One region of the Methylobacterium sp. Leaf89 genome, then DNA from elsewhere that is predicted to be linked to it. Evidence: predicted binding sites of a transcription regulator. Region 1 holds the regulator's gene; the other holds the start of a gene.
The links. Region 1 encodes PhoB, which activates phosphate uptake and scavenging genes when phosphate is short. Its sites were predicted from a motif close to TGTCATNNANCTGTCAT; they were not measured.

Region 1 (5,607 bases):
CGGCGTGATGGCGGGGACGTTCCTGGCCGAGTACGGCCGCAACTCGAAGATCGCCGACGTCATCCGCTTCCTCAACGACATCCTGCTCTCGGCGCCCTCGATCCTCATCGGCCTGTTCGTCTACACGCTGATGGTGCGCCCCATGGGCTCCTATTCCGGCTGGGCCGGCGCGGTGGCGCTGGCCATCATCGCCACCCCGGTGATCGTGCGCACCACCGAGGACATGCTGCGACTCGTGCCCTCGACCCTGCGCGAGGCCGGCGCCGCGCTGGGCGCCCCGCCCTCCATCGTCATCCGGAGCATCACCTGGCGCGGCGCCAGCGCCGGCATCGTCACCGGCATCATCCTGGCCCTGGCCCGCATCGCCGGCGAGACCGCGCCGCTGCTCTTCACCGCGCTTAACAACAACAGCTGGTTCGCCCCCAATCTGATGGGCGGCGTGCCGAACCTGCCCGTGATGATCTACCAGTTCGCCCTCTCGCCCTATCCGAACTGGCAGCAGCTCGCCTGGGCCGGCGCCCTCCTCATCACCGTCACGATCCTCGCCCTGTCGATCGTGGCCCGCTTCGTCATCAAGACCGAGCGGTCGCGCTGACCACCCGCGCGCCGCCTGTCCCCGCCGCTTCGCCCGATAGGATCTTGAACCGATGAACGCCGCCCCCGGGATCACGTCCGCGCAGCTCACCGGACGCCACAAGGCCGACGAGTCCTCACCGGTCCGCATCGCCGTCAAGGACCTGAACTTCTACTACGGCAGCTTCCACGGCCTGAAGTCGGTCAACCTCAACTTCCACGACCGCCAGGTCACGGCGCTGATCGGCCCGTCGGGCTGCGGGAAGTCCACCCTGTTGCGCACCTTCAACCGGATCTACAGCCTGTATCCGGACCAGCGCGCGGAAGGGGAGATCCTCCTCGACGGCCAGAACGTCCTGGATTCCGGGGTCGACCTGAACGAGCTGCGCTCGCGCATCGGCATGGTGTTCCAGAAGCCGACCCCGTTCCCGATGTCGATCTACGACAACGTCGCCTTCGGCCTGCGCCTCTACGAGAAGCTGCCCAAGGCCGACCTCGACATGCGCGTCGAGGAATCCCTGCGCAAGGCCGCCCTCTGGGACGAGGTGAAGGACAAGCTCAAGCAATCCGGCATGGGCCTCTCGGGCGGCCAGCAGCAGCGCCTCTGCATCGCCCGCACGGTGGCCCAGCGCCCCGAGGTGATCCTGTTCGACGAGCCGACCTCGGCCCTCGACCCGATCTCGACGGGCCGCATCGAGGAGCTGATCGAGCAGCTGCGTTCGGAATTCACCATCGTCATCGTCACGCACAACATGCAGCAGGCGGCGCGCATCTCGCAGTTCACCGCCTTCATGTATCTCGGCGAACTGGTGGAGTTCGGGCCCACCACGCGCATCTTCATGAATCCGGAAAAGCGCCAGACGCAGGACTACATCACCGGCCGCTTCGGCTGATCCTCCGCCGGCCGGTCTCGGCCCGCGTCCCCCATCACCGCCAGGGCGGGCCCCGGACAGGCGGGCCCGATCGAGGAGCGAACCCCATGCCCGACCACATCGTCAAATCCTACGATACGGACCTCGAGGACCTGCGCCGCTCGATCTCCGAGATGGGCGGCATCGCCGAGAAGATGATGACCGAGGCCGGCGAGGCCCTGGTGCGCCGGGACGCGCCCCTGGCCCAGGCGGTGATCGCCGCCGACGCCCGCCTCGATACCCTCCAGCGCGAGATCGAGGAGCGGGCGATCCTGCTCATCGCCCGGCGCCAGCCCCTGGCCATCGACCTGCGCGAGACCGTGACGGCGATCCGCGTGTCGAACGATCTCGAACGCATCGGCGACCTCGCCAAGAACGTCGCCAAGCGCGTCGTGGCGATCGCCGACCAGATCCAGCCGCAGAAGATCGTCATCGGCGTCCAGCACATGAGCGACCTGGTGCAGGAGCAGCTCAAGGACGTCCTCGACGCCTATGCCAGCCGCGACACCAAGGCGGCCCTCGACGTCTGGGAGCGCGACGACGCCATCGACGCCCTCTACAATTCCCTGTTCCGCGAGCTCCTGACCTACATGATGGAGGACCCGCGCAACATCTCGTTCTGCACGCATCTCCTGTTCGTGGCCAAGAACATCGAGCGCATCGGCGACCACACCACCAACATCGCCGAGACGATCCACTACCTCGTCACCGGCGAGAACCTCCTGGCCGAGCGCGAGCGCCCGAAGAACGACGCGTCCAACTACGCCACCGTGGACATGCCCGGCGCGGCCTGACCCCCGTGCCGGTCTGATCGAAAGCGCACGATGAGTACGCGTATCCTGATCGTCGAGGACGAGGAGGCCCTGACCCTCCTCCTCCGCTACAACCTCGAGGCCGAGGGGTTCATCGTCGACTCGGCCGCCCGCGGCGACGAGGCGGACCTGCGCCTGCAGGAGCAGGTGCCCGACCTCGTCCTGCTCGACTGGATGCTGCCGGCCCTGTCGGGGATCGAGCTCTGCCGCCGCATCCGCGCCCGGCGCGAGACCGAGCGGCTGCCGGTCATCATGCTCACGGCGCGGGGCGAGGAGGGCGACCGCATCCGGGGCCTCGGAACGGGCGCCGACGACTACATCGTGAAGCCGTTCTCGGTGCCGGAGCTCCTCGCCCGGGTCCGCGCCCTGCTGCGCCGGGCCAAGCCGGCCCACGTCGCCAACCTGCTGGTGGCCGGCGACATCGAGCTCGACCGGGTCAGCCACCGCATCCGCCGGGAAGGCCGCGAGATCCATCTCGGGCCGACCGAGTTCAAGCTCCTCGAATTCCTGATGCAGAGCCCCGGCCGGGTGTTCTCGCGCGAGCAGCTCCTCGACGGCGTCTGGGGCCACGACGTCTACATCGACGAGCGCACGGTCGACGTCCATGTCGGGCGCCTGCGCAAGGCCCTGAACCGCCCGCGCCAGAGCGACCCGATCCGCACGGTCCGCGGCTCGGGCTACTCCTTCGACGAGATGTTCGAGGCCGACGCCGAGTAGAAAGGGCAGCATAAAAGACTTTAAAATTATAACTTATACATCAAATACTAATATTTTATAATATGTAGATTTCTTCGAGTTGTATTCAAGAGGGTATTGATTTTACTGCGGATGAATTCTATTTTTCGAAATGAAATATTTGAAATACAATGTCTGAGAAAGTAAGTCTTCAGGTTATGCTTTGTAGCTTTTATTTATAGCTGCATTTACAAGAGCGGTTTGCAGTTTTGTCATTATGCCAAACGCTCTATCTCGGCGTTTAATTAACGTGGTCTCCGATGGGGATGCAGAAGATCCATGTGCAATCTCATTCCTAGGATCGCACAATTCAAAATTTATAAAAACCTCGTCTTCAAAAAAGGGTGTTGGATCTATTCCCGTCATTGAACACAATTGTTCCAAAACCTCGAACCGCAAATTTGACTTTGTGTCTATCATTTTTCGGAACGCATTTCTATTTATATTGTCTCTTGCCTGCATAACTTGTGGGAGGAGCATGACTGCGGTTTTAGCAGGTGCTCTACCAATTTCCTGTAGTCGGTTTAAATTATATAAGTAATAAAAGGCTGGGTGTAGATCTTTATATTTTACGTTCTTGTAACTTACATGCTCAAGATACCGTTGGAAACACGCGCGGCCAAAGCCCTCCCAATGCGCATAGAGGAGTGGCACCGCGGCTCGGATAAGCACAACTTTAGTTGCAAGATCTGTGCTTCTCATAGTAGTAATTAGTGATGTTAGCTCTTTTCGCCTCCATACAAGATCGGTATCCAGAATCTCCTGCAGGGCGCTCGGCGTTACTGGTTTCACTGCTGAAACCATTCTCTGCCAAATGGAAGAGTTTTTTGAATCCGAGTTGTGCCTCTAACACCACCCTTAGTAAAATCACTGACTTCGGCTCGTGTCCAGAGATCTTTTGCTCTTTGCAATACAAAACCTCCGGGATTGGATTTTCTTAGGATCGCTTTTCTATTTTGAGCAACTCCCAAAAAGATTGCTTCAAAACCTGCTTGGCCAACTTTACCGCTGAAGGTCCCGTTTCGATAACGTTTCAGTATATTTGGCTCACCTGTAGAGTGAACTAAATCGATTGTTTCCTCAAATATTTTTATGAGAGATTGCCAATTGCTTCCATCCTCATCTGCAATTTCTATAACACCGTTATTGAGGTACTCTTCTATATCCCACCTTTTGTCGTAATCGACAAACATGAATACCAAAAAGCGGGTTACGTAGTCCATCAGGGCTTGAGTTTCTATTCCACGTTCGCTCGGCTGCATGATCGCTTTGAAGCGTCGATCGGAGGCAAGTCGTTTGATTTCCGCAAATAGATCTCTGTTGAGCATGACAATTACACAGTTCCTGAGCTCCTGATCATTCGCTTGAGATCCATGACTGTTGAGGCGCTGAAATAGATCGTATTTTGCTTTTGTGTCGCTGGTCTTTTTGAGAATTTGGACGCCAATGCGGGCACGTTTTATTGAGATCTGTTGAGCCGGCGTAAGAGCAGTTGTGCCTGCTGGTCCATCATCCCAAGTAGTATTTGCAAGAGACGGCAAAGTTCTGGTCGCCTGCAGAACTGATGGTTGCGATTTTCTGCCAGCGGAATTTCGCAATAATCCTGCGAATTCAAGAATTGTTGATACTCGTTGCAGTCCATCAATGAGTTCCCAGGCGCCAGATGCCTGTTCGAACACAAATATTGACGGGATAGGAATGCCAATGAGCAGCGACTCTATAAAATGGCTTTTCTGATAAAGTGTCCACCTAAATAGGCGCTGAAATTCTGGATTGACTATAAGTTCATTGTCTCGATATACGTTCATCAGTTCGCCAACGGACATGTCATAAGAATCCGTCGCTACACTAAGTGCGCCGCGCTCAATTTCTTTGTCTAAAGACATAAGGACCTTCTCAGGCAAAAGACGGGTAGCTAAAACTAACCAAGATTCGTCATTGCGAATCAGGAATGGTCTCGTTCGTGCAGCGCTCGCCGTGGCTTGTCACGTGAAATTATTCGGATCGTTGTTCAGGCGAAAATCATCGCGTCGGTGGGCAGGTGGACGGTGAAGGCCTTGCCCTCGTCGACCCAGCCCGGACCGGCGGCGCCGTGGTTGATGCCGTTGGCTTCCTCGGCACTGCCGGCGAAGTGATGCTGGCCGGTCTGGGTGTTGTAGAAGCGCTCCAGGGTCAGGCCGCCGGGGGCGCCCGCATCCGCGTAGGCCTCGAAGGCCACGCCCTCGTACGTGTAGGTCGGCGCCGTCTTGAGGACCTGGTCCCGCTCGGCGACGCTCGTCGTGAAGAAGTGGGCGTTCGAGGCCGTGTCGAAGAACCGGAACACGTCCACCGTGTCGGCGCCCTGGGCCGGGGCCGCCCACGGGGTGCCCTCGTAGGTGAACCACGGCAGCGTCTTTTCGATCTGCGCCTTCTCGGCCGTGCTCGTGGTGTAGAAGTGATCCCCCGTATGGGTGTCGTAGAACCGATAGACCGCCGTGACGGCGGTGCCGGCGACCGGGCTCGTCTGTGCCGCCGCGGCCACCACCGGGGCGGGCGGCGCACCGTACAGGGCCTGGATCCCGGCGATGTCGCCGGCC
Region 2 (5,607 bases), on a different contig from region 1:
AGGCCAACGACCGCGGCTTCGAATGCGTGATCGTCTCCGACGCCTGCGCGGCCACCGACCGGGGCAACCACGAGGCCGCCCTCAGGATGGTGACGATGCAGGGCGGCGTCTTCGGCGCCGTGGCGACCTCCGAGGCCCTCCTGGTGGCGATGGGATGATCCGCGATGGTGCCCTTCCCGCAATCGGTTCGTAACGTGGTGCCCCGGGACGGAGACGCGGCAGCGGTGGTGCCCGAGGCCCCGCCGCCCGGTGCCATCGCGGTCGAGACCATCGGCATGTCGAAGCGCTTCGGCACCTTCGCGGCCCTCGACGACGTCTCGATGAAGATCGAGGCGGGCGGCTTCCACGCGCTGCTGGGCGAGAACGGCGCGGGCAAGTCGACCCTGGTGAAGTGCATCATGGGCTTCTACGCGCCGAGCGCGGGCAGCGTCCTGGTGGATGGCCGCGAGGTCGCGATCACCAATCCGAAGGGCGCCCAGGCCCGCGGCCTCGGCATGGTCTACCAGCACTTCACCCTGGTGCCGTCCCTGACGGGCCTCGAGAATCTCGTCATCGCCCGGCCCCGGGTGCCGGCGGTGATCGACTGGCGCGCCGAGCGTGCGGCGCTGGCCGCCTTCATGGAACGGATGCCGTTCCGGCTGAACCTCGAACGCCCGGTGGCCGAGCTCGCGGCCGGGGAGAAGCAGAAGCTCGAGATCATCAAGCAGCTCTTCCTCAAGGCCCGGTTCCTGATCCTCGACGAGCCGACCTCGGTGCTGACGCCGGCGGAGGCCGAGGAGGTGCTGGGCCTCCTGCGCGCCATGGCGGACCGGCGCGAGCTGACGGTGCTGATGATCAGCCACAAGTTCCGCGAGGTCGAGGCGTTCGCCCGCAGCGTCAGCGTCCTGCGCCGCGGCACGCTCGCGGGCGGCGGACGGGTCGGCGAACTCAGCCGGGACGACATGGCGGCGATGATGATGGGCGCCCGCCCGGTGCGCGCCGCCCCCAACCGCGTCGGTCGGCCCGACCCGGACCGGGTCGTCCTGCGCATCGCGGATCTGCGCGCCACCGATGCCTCCGGCCTGCGTCACCTCGCCGTCGACGCCCTCGCGGTGCAGGCCCGCGAGATCGTCGGCGTCGCCGGGGTCTCGGGCAATGGCCAGAAGGAACTCGCCGACGTGCTCGGCGGCCAGATCCGGGCGGCCGCTGGCCGGGTGGAGGTCGGGGGCGAGGCCTATGACGGACGGCGCGCGCAGAGCCGGGCGCGGCGGGTCCGCGTCATTCCGGAGGAGCCGCTGCGCAATGCCTGCGCGCCGCGCATGTCGGTCGCGGAGAACCTGGCCTTCCGGGCCTTCGACCGGCGCGCGGAGCGTGGCGCCTCCGAGGGGGGCGCGGTCCCGGGGCGGCCGACCGTCTGGCTCGACACCGGCGCCATGCGCCGCCGCGCCCGGGACCTCATCGCGCGCTTCGGGGTGAAGACCGCCTCCGCCGAGGCGCCGATCGCCACCCTGTCCGGCGGGAACGTGCAGCGGGCCGTGCTGGCGCGCGAACTCACCGACCCGGTCGACCTCCTCGTCGTCGCCAATCCCTGCTTCGGGCTCGACTTCACCGCCGTCGCCGAGATCCGGGCCCGGATCCTGGCGGCCCGCAACGCCGGGGCGGCGGTCCTGCTGATCAGCGAGGATCTCGACGAGATCCTGGAACTCTCGGACCGCATCGTGGTGATGTCCGACGGTCGCATCGTGCACGCGGTGAGTCGCGCCGAGGCCGACGCCCGCAGCATCGGCCGCCACATGGCGGGGCATCACTGAGGCGCGACACGGCCGTGTCGGCCCGACGCTGCCGGGCGTGTCCGGTCCGGCAGGCTAGGTCCGCACGGGGTCGAGGGTGACCGACCAGAGCGCGGTATCGGCGGCGTCCTTCAGGGTGACGGTCATCTGCTCCGTCGCGCCCTCGACCGCGACATGGCCGAAGAACTGGTAGCCCGCGGCGGGCGAGAGGTTGGTCTGGCCCGGCGGCGGCGCCTTGGCGAAGCGCAGCTGGGGCCCGAAGGTGTCGTCGAGGGCGTTGGGACCGAAGGTCCCGGCATGCAGCGGGCCTGCGACGAACTCCCAGAACGGCTCGAACTCCTGAAATCGCGCCCGGTTCGGATCGTAGTAATGCGCCGCCGCGTAGTGCACGTCCGCCGTCAGCCAGACCGTGTTGCGGATGCCCGCATCCCGCAGGAAGCGCAGGAGGTCGGCGATCTCGAGTTCCCGGCCCAGCGGCGGCCCGTCGCCCTGCGCGACGGCCTCCGACCCGAAGGGCGGCTGAGAATCGTAGGGGACGACGAGCCCGATCGGCATGTCGGCCGCGATCACCTTCCAGGTCGCGCGGGAGGCGAGGAGCGCGCGCTTGAGCCAGGCGACCTGCGCCGGGCCGAGGAAGTGAGCCTCCGGTCCGTAGGTGGTCTGCCGGTTCTCGCCGTTCGGCCCGCGATAGGAGCGCATGTCGAGCAGGAACACGTCGACCAGCGGCCCATGCGAGATCTTGCGGTAGACGCGGCCGGGCTCCGAGGGCGCGAAGCGCATCGGCATGTATTCGTGGAAGGCGCGCGCGGCGCGGACCTGGAGCGCCAGCACGTTCGGGTCGCGATAGGCCTTCCGCAGGTGTTCGGCCCGGGTCAGGGGCTCGCCCGGCCACCAGTTGTTGGTGACCTCGTGATCGTCCCACTGTGCGAAGATCGGGATCTCGGCGTTCATCGCCAGCACGTTCGCGTCGGTGAGGTTGTAGCGGTAGCGTCCGCGAAACTCTTCCAGGGTCTCGGCCGGCTTCGCCACCGCCTCGGTCACGCGGTTGCGCCAGAGGGTGCCGTCGGGCAGGCGCACCTCCGGTATGATCGGGCCGTCGGCATAGATGGTGTCGCCGGAATGCAGGAAGAAATCCGGCCGGTTGCGCAGCATGGCGGCGTAGATCGTCATCCCGCCCCGGGCCTCGTCGATGCCCCAGCCCTGGCCGGCCGTGTCGCCGGACCAGCAGAACGAGACCGAGCGGCGCTCGGCGGGCGCCGTGCGGAAGCGCCCGACCTGCGGCGCCCCGAGGATCGTCGGCGCGGCGAGATCCTGCAGGCGGACCCGGTAGAACACGTCCTGGCCCGGCGGCAGATCCGTCAGGGCGACCTTCACGGTGCCGTCGCTCGCCGGGAGCGCATCCGCGAAGACGCCGCCGCGAATGTCGGCGAAGCTTTCCGTGGTCGACCACGCGATCATCGCCCGGCAGGGGCGGTCGGCCCGGGCCCAGACCACGGCGGAGTCGCCGTCGACGTCACCGGATTGCAAACCGTGGGTGAGGATCGGGCGGTCTGCGGCCCGGCTGAGGCCGGGCCGGAAGACGCCGGTGCCGAGACCGACGAGGCCGGCGGCGGCCCCGGTCAGGAACGGACGACGGGGCAGGCTGGAACGGGACGAGGAGGACATGGCGGCGGGCTCCCTTCCGAAGGCTCCGCTATGGCGATCCTGTCTGACGCCTTGACGACGCTGCCCGCGCCGTCCCTAACCTGGTTCGCGTGGATCCGATGCCGGTCTAGCGGGCCGCCTTCGCGGCGCGGCGGCGCTCGGTGAGGATCCATTCCGTGTAGCCGTTCGGCTGCGCGCGGCCCTTGAAGACGAGGTCGCTGGCCGCCTGGAAGGCCGGGCCGTCATAGTCCGGGGCCATGGGGCGGTAGAGCGGATCGCCGGCGTTCTGGCGATCGACCACCTTCGCCATCCGCTTGAGCGCCGTCATCACCTGCTCCTCGCTGACGACGCCGTGATGCAGCCAGTTCGCGATGTGCTGCGACGAGATCCGCAAGGTCGCCCGGTCCTCCATCAGCCCGACATCGTGGATGTCCGGCACCTTCGAGCAGCCCACCCCCTGGTCGATCCAGCGGACGACGTAGCCGAGGATGCCCTGGACGTTGTTGTCGATCTCCTGGGCCACGTCGTCGGGGGCGAAGTTCGAGCGGGCCAGCGGAATCTCGAGGATCTCGTCGAGGGCCGAGCGCGGCCGGCGGGCGAGTTCCACCTGCCGGGCCCGCACGTCGGTCTCGTGATAGTGCAGCGCGTGCAGGGTCGCGGCGGTGGGCGACGGCACCCAGGCCGTGCTCGCGCCCGCCTTGGGGTGGGCGCCCTTCTGCATCAGCATGTCGGCCATGGCGTCGGGGGCCGCCCACATGCCCTTGCCGATCTGCGCCCGGTCGAGCAGGCCGCAGACGAGGCCGACATCGACGTTGTTCTCCTCGTAGCCCTTGATCCAGGGCGTCGCCTTCATGTCGTTCTTGCGAATGACCGGGCCGGCCTCCATCGCGGTGTGGATCTCGTCCCCCGTGCGGTCGAGGAAGCCCGTGTTGATGAACACGACCCGCTCGGCCGCGGCCGCGATGCAGGCGGCGAGGTTGACCGTGGTGCGGCGCTCCTCGTCCATGATGCCCATCTTGAGGGTGTTCGCGTCGAGACCCAGCATGGCCTCCACGCGTCCGAACAGTTCGACCGCGAAGGCGACCTCCTCGGGCCCGTGCATCTTCGGCTTGACGATGTAGACCGAACCGCGCCGGCTGTTGCGCAGGCCGGAATCCCCCTTAAGATCGTGGATCGCGATCATCGCGGTGACCGCGGCGTCGAGCATGCCCTCGGGGATCTCGCGGCCCTCGGCGTCGAGCACCGCATCGGTGTCCATGTGGTGGCCGACATTGCGCACCAGCATCAGGGAGCGGCCCGGTACCACCACCTCGCCGCCGTTCGGCGCGATGTAGTGCCGGTCGGGGTTGAGGCGCCGCTCCAGGGTGCGGCCGTCCTTGTGGAGGGAGGCCGTCAAGGTCCCGTTCATCAGGCCGAGCCAGTTGCGGTAGACGACGACCTTGTCGTCGGCATCGACCGTGGCCACGGAATCCTCGAGGTCCATGATCGTCGAGACGGCCGATTCCAGCAGGATGTCGGCGACGCCGGACGCATCGAAGCGACCGATCCGATGCGTCCGGTCGAGGACGACCTCGACGTGCAGCCCGTGGTGCCGCAGGAGCAGGGAGGCGGGCATGCTGGCCCGGCCGCGATAGCCCACGAAGAGATCCGGTCGCGCGAGCGGGACGGTCTCTCCGGTGTTCATGTTGCCGACGAGCCCGCCCTGCTCGACCGCATAGGTGACCACGTCGGCATGGCGGCCGCCGGCCAGCGGCACGAAGCGGTCGAGGTAGCTGCGGGCGCGGGTCACGACCCGGGCGCCGCGGGCGCGGTTGTAGCCGCCGCTGCGGATCGCGCCGCCCTCCTCCGAAACCGCGTCGGTGCCGTAGAGGGCATCGTAGAGCGAGCCCCAGCGAGCATTGGCGGCGTTGAGGGCGTAGCGGGCGTTCGAGACCGGCACGACGAGCTGCGGCCCGGCGATGCGGGCGATCTCGTCATCGACGTTCTCCGTCCGCACCGCCACCGGTCCCGGATCGGGCAGCAGATAGCCGATGTCCTTCAGGTACGCCTTGTAGGCCGCCGGATCGAACGGCTTGCCGGCCCGCTCCCGGTGCCAGGCGTCGAGCTGCCCCTGGAGCGTATCGCGCTTGGCCAGCAGGGCCCGGTTCTTCGGCGTCAGGTCGCGCACGATCGCGCCGAGGCCGCCCCAGAAAAC

Region 2: ASF18_RS01535 (alkaline phosphatase D family protein) is a predicted target of PhoB. The motif match lies at 3,478-3,494, and genes of this name have one in related genera.

Annotation. Positions count from the first base shown of each region.
Region 1 is NZ_LMML01000008.1:34,291-39,897, reverse strand. It holds gene pstA (phosphate ABC transporter permease PstA) at 1-595, shown strand, start outside; gene pstB (phosphate ABC transporter ATP-binding protein PstB) at 648-1,466, shown strand; gene phoU (phosphate signaling complex protein PhoU) at 1,553-2,278, shown strand; gene phoB (phosphate regulon transcriptional regulator PhoB) at 2,309-3,013, shown strand; gene ASF18_RS22785 (DUF262 domain-containing protein) at 3,820-4,917, opposite strand; gene ASF18_RS03585 (matrixin family metalloprotease) at 5,043-5,607, opposite strand, start outside.
Region 2 is NZ_LMML01000004.1:8,065-13,671, forward strand. It holds gene ASF18_RS01525 (isochorismatase family cysteine hydrolase) at 1-158, shown strand, start outside; gene ASF18_RS01530 (ABC transporter ATP-binding protein) at 276-1,790, shown strand; gene ASF18_RS01535 (alkaline phosphatase D family protein) at 1,845-3,434, opposite strand; gene ASF18_RS01540 (malate synthase G) at 3,541-5,607, opposite strand, start outside.